3 regions of the Klebsiella quasipneumoniae subsp. quasipneumoniae genome follow, and region 1 is predicted to be linked to each of the others. Evidence: riboswitches for the same ligand, from Rfam matches in the RefSeq annotation. Region 1 holds a riboswitch; each other region holds the start of a gene.
What was found. Region 1 has a riboswitch for thiamine pyrophosphate ahead of thiM (hydroxyethylthiazole kinase). Riboswitches for the same ligand answer to the same signal wherever they lie in the genome.
Positions count from the first base shown of each region.

Region 2: linked by a shared signal. The riboswitch ahead of thiC (phosphomethylpyrimidine synthase ThiC) and the one ahead of thiM (hydroxyethylthiazole kinase) in region 1 are both predicted to bind thiamine pyrophosphate.
Region 3: linked by a shared signal. The riboswitch ahead of tenA (thiaminase II) and the one ahead of thiM (hydroxyethylthiazole kinase) in region 1 are both predicted to bind thiamine pyrophosphate.

Region 1 covers NZ_CP084876.1:1,664,959-1,668,231, forward strand. The annotation lists gene LGM20_RS08130 (alkyl/aryl-sulfatase) at 1-1,291, opposite strand, end outside; TPP riboswitch at 1,530-1,627, shown strand; gene thiM (hydroxyethylthiazole kinase) at 1,662-2,435, shown strand; gene thiD (bifunctional hydroxymethylpyrimidine kinase/phosphomethylpyrimidine kinase) at 2,432-3,232, shown strand.
Region 2 covers NZ_CP084876.1:5,059,532-5,062,804, reverse strand. The annotation lists gene thiC (phosphomethylpyrimidine synthase ThiC) at 1-1,345, opposite strand, end outside; TPP riboswitch at 1,430-1,554, opposite strand; gene LGM20_RS24215 (Rsd/AlgQ family anti-sigma factor) at 1,608-2,105, opposite strand; gene nudC (NAD(+) diphosphatase) at 2,200-2,973, shown strand; gene hemE (uroporphyrinogen decarboxylase) at 3,014-3,273, shown strand, end outside.
Region 3 covers NZ_CP084876.1:2,490,998-2,494,270, reverse strand. The annotation lists gene LGM20_RS12120 (lipoprotein) at 1-444, opposite strand, end outside; gene LGM20_RS12115 (BamA/TamA family outer membrane protein) at 463-1,584, opposite strand; TPP riboswitch at 1,805-1,906, shown strand; gene tenA (thiaminase II) at 1,975-2,670, shown strand; gene LGM20_RS12105 (ABC transporter ATP-binding protein) at 2,667-3,273, shown strand, end outside.

The sequences.
Region 1 (3,273 bases):
CGAACCAGCCGAGATACAGCACGTAGGTGGCCTTCACATCGTGGCTGACCGAGCCGTAGTAGCCGCGGTTAGCCCATGTATTGGCGAGGCCGTCCGGCAGCTTAAAGTTAGCGGCGATTTCATCGCGGGTCAGGCCTTCGTTAGCCATCCGCAGGGTCTGGTCGTTGATGTAACGATACAGGTCACGCTGACTCTTCAGCAGGTTAACCACGTTCTCGTTGCCCCAGGTTGGCCAGTGGTGCTGGGCCATTATGATCTCAGCCTTATCGCCCCAGCGAACGATCGCCTGGTTGATATATTTCGACCACGGCAGCGGCTCACGGATCTTCGCCCCGCGCAGCGAGTAGGTGTTATGCAGGGTGTGGGTGACATCCTCTGCGGATTCGATCAATTTCTTCTCTTCGATATACCACAGCATTTCTGACGGCGCTTCGGAGCCTGGCGCCAGCATGAAGTCATAGGTCAGGCCGTCGATCACCTCTTTCTGGCCATCCTTATCAATGATGTTGGTTGGCGCAATCAGGGTGACGGTGCCTGCCGAGGTGGTCGTCCCCAGGCCCGCGCCCACCTGGCCTTTAGCGTCCGGCTTCAGCAGGTTGCCGTACATATAGCTGGCGCGGCGGCTCATGACGTTCCCGGCCATGATATTTTCCGCCACCGCCGCTTCCATAAATCCGGACGGCGCGTAGATTTTTACTTTACCCGCTTTGACGTCGGCTTCATCAACCACGCCGCGCACGCCACCGTAATGGTCAACGTGGCTGTGGGTGTAGATCACCGCGACGACCGGTTTTTTACCCCGGTTTTTATAGTAGAGATCCATGCCGACTTTGGCGGTTTCAGCCGAGACCAGCGGGTCTACGACGGTGATCCCCTCTTTGCCCTCAATGATTGTCATATTGGAGAGATCGAGGTTGCGGATCTGGTAGACCCCGTCGGTGACTTCAAACAGGCCGCTGATGTTGATCAGCTGCGACTGACGCCACAGGCTCGGGTTTACGGTTTCTGGCGCTTTTTCCCCTTCTTTAATGAAGGCGTACTGGCCCGGATCCCAGATGACATTGCCCTGTTCGCCTTTGATGACCTCTGGCGGCAGGGCGGCAATAAAGCCTTTATGCGCATTGGTGAAATCGGTGTTATCGGAGAAGGGGAGTTGGTTGTAGAGGGCATCGTTCGCTTTTTTGGTCGCTTCGGTTGCCTCTTTGGCTGACGTATCTGCCCAGGCGGCGAAAGCGAGACTACTCAACATGCCCGCTAACGCTAACCCTTTCACTATCGGGGTTAATTTCATTGGAATCCTCATTTATTGCATGGTTCGTTCGGTTTTACCGATTTAACGCAGGTGACTGTTTGTTACAGATTTTTTAAATATAACCACACATTTACATTCATCCAGTTTTGCTTGCAAAAAACATATTTTTAATCAGAAATTACGCCTTTTGTATTAGCTGGCGGACGGGGAAAAAAGCCGGTCAGCTTGTGTTACACCGCCACATTTCATATCCTGCTTCAGGAAAATGTTGTACCGCTTTTATGACTCGGGGTGCCCTTCTTCGTTGAAGGCTGAGAAATACCCGTACCACCTGATCTGGATAATGCCAGCGTAGGGAAGTCAGAGACCGCAGGGTCATTGCTTCTACCTCGTCTGGCGGGAGCAAACCATGCCTGAGCTGTTGAATCCCGCGCCTGTCGCGCACCTGCGCCATCTGCTGCGCGCCCATTCCCCCCTTGTGCACTGCATGACCAATGACGTGGTGCAGACCTTTACCGCCAATGTCCTGCTGGCCGTCGGCGCCTCGCCGGCGATGGTGATCGATCCCCGCGAAGCGGCGCAGTTCGCCGCCATCGCCGATGCGCTGTTAATCAACGTCGGCACCCTGACCGAAGATCGCGCAGTGGCCATGCGTGCTGCAGTGGAGCAGGCCCGCCAGGCCGGCAAGCCCTGGACGCTGGATCCGGTGGCGGTCGGCGCCCTGACCGTGCGCACGGCCTTTTGTCACGCGCTGCTGGCCTTCCAGCCGGCGGCCATTCGCGGGAATGCCTCCGAAATTCTGGCGCTGGCCGGGATGAGCGCCGGCGGGCGCGGGGTGGATACCACCGATACGGCCGCCGCGGCGCTGCCGGCGGCCCAGGCGCTGGCTCGTCAGTTGACCACTGTCGTGGCGGTCACCGGTGAGGTGGATTACGTCACCGACGGCGAGCAGGTGCTCAGCGTGGCGGGCGGCAGTGCGCTGATGACCCGGGTGGTGGGCACCGGCTGCGCGCTGTCGGCGGTGGTGGCGGCGAGCGCGGCGCTGCCGGGAGACCGGCTGGAAAACGTGGCCGCCGCCTGCGGGCTCATGAAACAGGCCGGGGAAATCGCCGCCCGTCACGGGGGGCCCGGGAGCTTTGTTCCGGCGTTTCTCGACGCGCTGTATCAGGAGGTGCGCGCATGAAACGCATCAATGCTCTGACCATCGCCGGCACCGATCCCAGCGGCGGGGCCGGTATCCAGGCCGATCTGAAAACCTTCTCCGCGCTGGGGGCCTACGGCTGCTCGGCGATCACCGCCCTGGTGGCGCAGAATACCCGCGGCGTGCAGTCGGTCTATCGTATTGAACCGGACTTTGTGGCGGCGCAGCTTGATTCGGTGTTCAGCGATGTGCGCATCGATACCACCAAAATCGGCATGCTGGCGGAAACCGATATTGTGGAAGCCGTGGCCGAGCGGCTGGCGCGCTACCGGGTGGCCAACGTGGTGCTGGATACCGTCATGCTGGCGAAAAGCGGCGATCCGCTGCTGTCGGCCTCGGCGGTGGAGACCCTGCGTCAACGATTGTTGCCGCAGGTGTCGCTGATCACCCCGAACCTGCCGGAAGCGGCCGCCCTGCTTGATGCACCCCATGCGCGCAACGAGCGCGAAATGCTGGAGCAGGGGCGGGCGCTGCTGGCGCTGGGCTGCGGCGCGGTATTGATGAAGGGCGGCCATCTCGACGATGCCGAGAGCCCGGACTGGCTCTTCACCCGCGAAGGGGAACAGCGATTTACCGCGCCGCGAGTACAGACCAAAAACACGCACGGCACCGGCTGCACGCTCTCGGCGGCGCTGGCGGCGCTGCGTCCGCGTCACGCCGACTGGGCGGCCACCGTTACCGAGGCCAAGGCCTGGCTGTCGGCGGCCCTGGCGCAGGCCGACTCCCTGGAGGTGGGCCACGGCATCGGGCCGGTGCACCATTTCCATGCCTGGTGGTAAATGGCAGCGTAACGGGACAGCAGAATCTCCTGAAAAAATGC
Region 2 (3,273 bases), 1.9 Mb from region 1:
CGGTCATATTGCGGCGGATCATCTGCATCGGCACGTGGCCGGGGCCCTCGATCATCACCTGCACGTCATACTCCCAGGCGATTTTCGTCAGCTCGCCGAGGGTGCGCAGCTCGGAGAACTGCGCTTCGTCGTTAGCATCCTGGATGGAGCCGGGGCGCAGGCCATCGCCCAGCGACAGCGACACGTCATAGGCGGCGCAGATTTCGCAGATTTCGCGGAAATGCTGGTAGAGAAAGTTTTCCTGATGGTGCGACAGGCACCATTTGGCCATGATTGAGCCGCCGCGCGAAACGATGCCGGTCAGACGCTTCGCGGTCATCGGGACGTAGCGCAGCAGTACGCCGGCGTGAATGGTGAAGTAGTCGACCCCCTGTTCGGCCTGTTCCAGCAGGGTATCGCGGAAGGCTTCCCAGGTGAGGTTCTCGGCGATGCCGTTGACTTTCTCCAGCGCCTGGTAAATCGGTACGGTGCCGATCGGTACCGGGCTGTTACGCAGGATCCACTCGCGGGTTTCGTGGATATAGCGGCCGGTGGAGAGATCCATCACCGTATCGGCGCCCCAGCGGGTGGACCAGACCAGCTTCTCGACCTCTTCTTCGATGGAGGAGGTCACCGCCGAGTTGCCGATATTAGCATTCACTTTTACCAGGAAGTTGCGGCCGATAATCATCGGCTCAGACTCCGGGTGGTTGATATTGGCCGGGATGATGGCGCGCCCGGCGGCCACTTCATCACGGACGAACTCAGGGGTAATGTTTTCCGGCAGGCGGGCGCCGAAGCCTTCGCCGGCATGCTGCTGGCGCAGAACTTCGCTGCGAATACGTTCGCGGCCCATGTTTTCGCGAATGGCGATGAACTCCATCTCCGGGGTGACGATCCCCTGGCGGGCGTAGTGCAGTTGGGTAACACATTTGCCGGCAACGGCGCGTTTTGGCTTCAGCTGGCTATTGAAGCGCAGCTCATCAAGGCCGTCATCGGCCAGCCGCGCTTTGGTATAGGCCGAGCTGCGTTCGCTGAGCGGGGCGCAGTCATTGCGCGCGTCGATCCACGGCTGGCGCAGCCTGGCAAGCCCCTGGCGGACATTAATGCCAATATCCGGGTCGCCATAAGGTCCGGAGGTGTCATACACCGGGATCGGTTCGTTGGCTTCGTACTGTGGGTTATCGTTATCGCCGCCGACGAGGGTTGGGCTGAGCTGGATTTCACGCATTGGGACGCGGATATCCGCTTGTGAACCTTGAATGTAGATACGGCGCGAATTAGGGAAAGCAGCGCCTTCCAGCGTATCGATAAATCGCTGCGCGTGCTCGCGTAGCTCACGACGGGTCAGTTTGGTAGTAGACATAGCGCATTCCAGATGAAAAGGACATGGCTTGTCAGACGACGGATGGAGTAACAGATGCGATCGGCCCTGACGGACTGACGCGAACAGCAGTTTACTCTTGTTCCCTTCGCAGGTATTAGCCTGATCAGGTTCCGCGGATCCCGAATTAACGGTCTCAGCCTTTTCCACGTTAGCCTTCACATGGAAAATAAGCACTCCGACAAGATGACATCCCCTCCGGAGAGGGGGAATGAAGGTAAACTACTCGTTAATTGCACACAACTCAAGCGGTCGGGGCAATATTATCGCGCACCTCATCGTTCAGATGATGGGCGACGGCGAGGGCGATCAGTTTATCTTCCAGGGCGAAACGCGCTTCCAGCGACTCGCCGATATCCGACAGCGCCTGCTGAAATTCAAGGTAGTTATCATGATCAATGGCGTTTTCGAGGCAGGTATCGTAGTAGTCCATCATCTGCTGGGTATTGGCTTCCAGCTGCGGGTAAAGCCGGGTGGCGGCTAAAAGTGGGGTATCGCCTTCCATTTCGCCAATAATGCGTTCATAAATACTAAAATGACCGGACGAGAGGTAATCCACCAGACTTTGGCAAAAGTCATCCAGCGCCTTTTCGTTTAGCCGCATAAACGACTCTTTGCCCGGTTTCAGGCCAACCAGATTGTAGTAAGCCACGAGCAGATGCTTACGCACTTGTAGCCAGCGATCGACCAGTTCATTACTACCGCCAACGCGCTCCGTCAGATTTTCCAGCTGGTTTAGCATGATTGACTCCGCTAGTTTTGATTTAAATCTGCTCACCAAAAATGTAAATATAATGTTAACAACATGCCAGTGAAGCAAAGGTAGTGCAATAGATATGGATCGTATTATTGAAAAATTAGATCGCGGCTGGTGGGTTGTCAGTCACGAACAAAAATTATGGTTGCCTGGTGGAGAATTACCACATGGCGAAGCGGTTAATTTCGATCTTGTCGGCCAGCATGCGCTGCATATCGGCGAATGGCAGGGCGATCCGGTGTGGATGGTGCGCCAGGATCGCCGCCATGACATGGGATCGTTACGCCAGGTGCTGGATCAGGATCCGGGACTCTTTCAGCTGGCGGGACGGGGGATCCAGCTCGCCGAATTTTATCGATCGCATAAATTTTGCGGCTACTGCGGTCACCCGATGCATGCCAGTAAAAGCGAATGGGCGATGCTGTGCAGCCACTGCCGTGAACGTTACTACCCGCAAATTGCCCCGTGCATTATCGTCGCTATCCGTCGCGACGATGCGATCCTGCTGGCGCAACATACCCGACATCGCAATGGGATACACACCGTGCTGGCCGGGTTCGTCGAGGTCGGCGAAACCCTCGAGCAGGCCGTTGCCCGTGAGGTGATGGAGGAGAGCGGTATCCGGGTGAAAAATCTGCGCTACGTGACTTCTCAACCGTGGCCGTTCCCGCAGTCGCTGATGACTGCCTTTATGGCGGATTACGCGGAGGGCGATATCGTGGTGGATAAAAAAGAGTTACTCAGCGCGGACTGGTACCGCTATGACGATCTGCCGCTTCTGCCGCCGCCGGGGACGGTGGCGCGCCGGCTTATCGAAGATACCGTCGCGATGTGTCGGGCAGAGTTCGAGTGACATGTTACACTGGGCGTATCAACGCTAAAGGAATGTAAAAATGACCGAACTGAAGAACGATCGTTACCTGCGCGCGCTGCTGCGTCAGCCGGTTGATGTCACCCCGGTGTGGATGATGCGCCAGGCGGGCCGCTATTTACCGGAGTACAAAGCCACCCGTGCGCAAGCGGGCGACTTTATGTCGCTGTGTAAAAATGCCGAGCTGGCCTGCGAAGTGACGCTCCAGCCGCTGCGTCGTTACCCGCTGGACGCGGCGATCCTCTTTTCGGACATCCTGACCATCCCGGACGCCATGGGGCT
Region 3 (3,273 bases), 830 kb from region 1:
AAGCTGGTGAACCGCGCCGGCGATGGCCCGATCCAGGCCGCGAAACTGCGACGGGTCTGAATCCACTGATACCTGGGAGACGGACGACCCGCGGGTATGCCCCACCAGTCCGTATACGTTGAGGAACGGAAAGACCCACATATCCAGGCGCAGGTTTTCGGTTTTGCTTTTCTCGCGGGTGTGTCCGGCATCGATGGCGAACATATCGCTGGGAATGGGATGATTGCCGAGCTTAAGCCCGGAAAAGGTAATACTGTCGACCATGATATCCTGGCGGATATTCATATAGCTCAGGTTGACGCCGTAGGGTAACGGAATGGAATATCCTCTGGCGCGAGCCTCATCGCCCCAGATCGGAAAATAGCTGTCGCTCTCGTCCGGCTCCGCAGCCGACGTGCCCCAGGCTGCTAACAGTAGCGTTAACACCGCGCCGGATGTTCTCATTTTTGTTCTCATGTGTAGTTATAAACCCGAACCGACATTGAAATAGACCGCCTGCTCATGCTCGCTGAACGCCACGTCAATCCCGGTACGCAAACCGTACTGTCGCGCGATCAGGTAACGAAAACCGGCTCCCCATGCCACCTCTGACTGTTCCCATAGCGTCTCCGCCGCGTCAGCGGCGCTCCCGGCGCCAACGAATCCCTGCAGGATCCAGCGCGGAGTGACGGCCCAGGCCAGCTGGGTTTGCGCCGTGGCCACGTAGTCGCCCTGATAGCGGTAGCGCGAAATCCCGCGCAGCGCGATGTAAGGACGCGCCATCGGCATCAGGTGCTTATCATGGTGGGTTAAGGACTGATAATTGCCCGCGACCGCCAGGGTCAGCGTCTGGCTGAGCGGAATAAACACCTTCCCGTCCAGAGTAAACGTGTTGTAGTGATAATCGCCCCCGAGCAGCGAACGGAAAAACCGATATTCTCCCTTCAGCGCTAACCCATTCTGAGGATAGAAAATATTATCGGTAGTGTCATATTCCGCCACCACCCCCAGCGCCGAAGAGGTGCTGTTTTGCCCGAGCACCTGCTGCCAGACCCGGTTGACCCGCGGATTATCGAAAGCGACATCCGCCCGGGCATACACCTGGGAGGCCCCGAGGAACACCGGCGTATCGCCCACGCGAAACAGCAGCTTTTGCAGCGCGGCGACCCCTTTGGTCTGCGTCTGCACCGGTTTAGCATGGCTGAAGCCGCCGATGTCGCCGGAATAGATATCCAGATTGACGTTAGCGTAGCCGGCTACCGCCAGGTAACGAATGCGATCATGCCGCCAGGTGTGACGATGGCCGCCGCCAATAAACCAGGTGCCATTCTGCGTGGCGGCCCCGCCGAAAGCGGTGAGCGGCGGAGGAATAAACTGCCCGCCCTCCCGGCTGCCTTTACCGTGTAAAAACAGGCCAAACAGTCCGCCGCCATAGCCGATCGCCGGCTCGGTTATCGTCAGCGGCACCGGCAGAAAACCGTAACGGTTTTCCGCCAGATATTGACTCATGTCGAGCATGCTATCTTCCGCATCGAAGAGATCGGCGGCATCGCCAGGCGGGCACAACAGGAACAGAAGCGCCAGCGCGGACAGCGGGAATTTCATGCTCACTCCAGGGCGTTGGGGCGCGCACGACACGCGTGGCGAACAGGATTATTACAACGGAATAATGAAAATATAACGTAACCGGAGAACCCTCACCAACGCGCAGCGGCTTGTTTTTCGGGTATTTTTGTACAAAAAAGAGCTGGCCGTCACAGAAAAACGCCATCGCGCCGCCGGTCGGCGCGATGATTGTATTCATAAGGTGAATGTCGTATAACATAGCGCTACCGAGGGGTGTCCCGTGAGGGCTGAGATGGCGCAAGCCGAACCCTTTGAACCTGATCTGGGTCATGCCAGCGAAGGGACGGGTCGGCAATTTTGCCAGCATTACCGCCATTGCCTGTTCACACCCCTGCACGCCCGGATCTCCCCTGCATAAATGGAGGTCCTGTGATTGTTCCCGCGTTTAGCCAAGGTCTTTATGGCCGTTTACGCCAGCTGGCCGCCGCTGACTGGCAGCACTATGTGGCGCACCCTTTCGTTCAGCAGCTTGCCGAAGGCACCCTGGCGAAAAGCGCGTTCCGTCGCTATCTGACCCAGGATTATCTGTTTCTGATCCATTTCGCCCGCAGCTACGCGCTGCTGGTGAGTAAACTGCGCACGCTGCCGGAGATGCGCGCCGCGGCCGCCTCCATGAACGCCATCCTTAACGAAGTGCCGCTGCATGTCGGCTACTGCGCCCAATGGGGCATTAGCGAACCGGAGATGGCCGCCCAGCCCGAAGCGCCAGAAACCATCAATTATACCCGCTACGTGCTGGATATCGGTCATTCAGGCGACGCGCTGGATCTGCTGGTCGCCCTGATGCCCTGCGTGGCGGGTTACGCCGAAATCGGTCTGGGCCTGCTGCATCACCCCGCCACCCGACTGGAGGATAATCCTTACGCCTCGTGGATCCGTAACTATGGCGATGAAGGCTATCTGCAGGGCGTCAGCGCCGCGCTGGCGCTGCTGGAGACCGTGTGGCAACAGCGCGGAAGCGAGGCCCGCCTCGCCGGGCTGAGCGACATCTTCACCACCGCCACCCGCCTGGAGGCGCAGTTCTGGCAGATGGGGCTCAACGCCGCGGCGGAGTCCCGGGCGTGACGGCGCCAGGTATCGAGGTTCGCAAGCTGAGCCTCCATTTCGGCGACCGCCGCCTGTTCGACAACCTGTCGCTGACGGTCCCCGGCGGTCAGTGGGTGTCGCTGCTCGGCGCCAGCGGGGCCGGTAAAACCAGCCTGCTGCGGGTCATGGCCGGCCTGGCCCCCGCCACCCGCGGGGAAGTGGTCGCCAGCGACGGAAAGCCGATACCCGGCCGCCTGGCGTGGATGGGGCAGAAAGACCTGCTTTACCCCTGGCTGAGCGTCAGGGAGAACGTCGCCCTCGGCGCACGGCTGCGCGGTGAGAAAGTGGATCACGCCCGGGTCGCCACCCTGCTTGAACAGGTGGAGCTCGCCTCCTGCGCCGACGCCCGGCCGGCGACGCTCTCCGGCGGGATGCGTCAGCGCGCCGCGCTGGCCCGCACCCTGTATGAGGACCGGCCCATCGTGCTGATGGATGAACCCTTCTCGGCGCTGGACACCCTCACCCGCACCCGCATTCAGACCCTCGCGGCCACTCTGCTGGCGGGGCGCACGGTGGTGCTGATCACCCACGATCCGCTGGAAGCCTGCCGGCTGAGCCACCGTCTGCTGGTCCTCTCGGCCG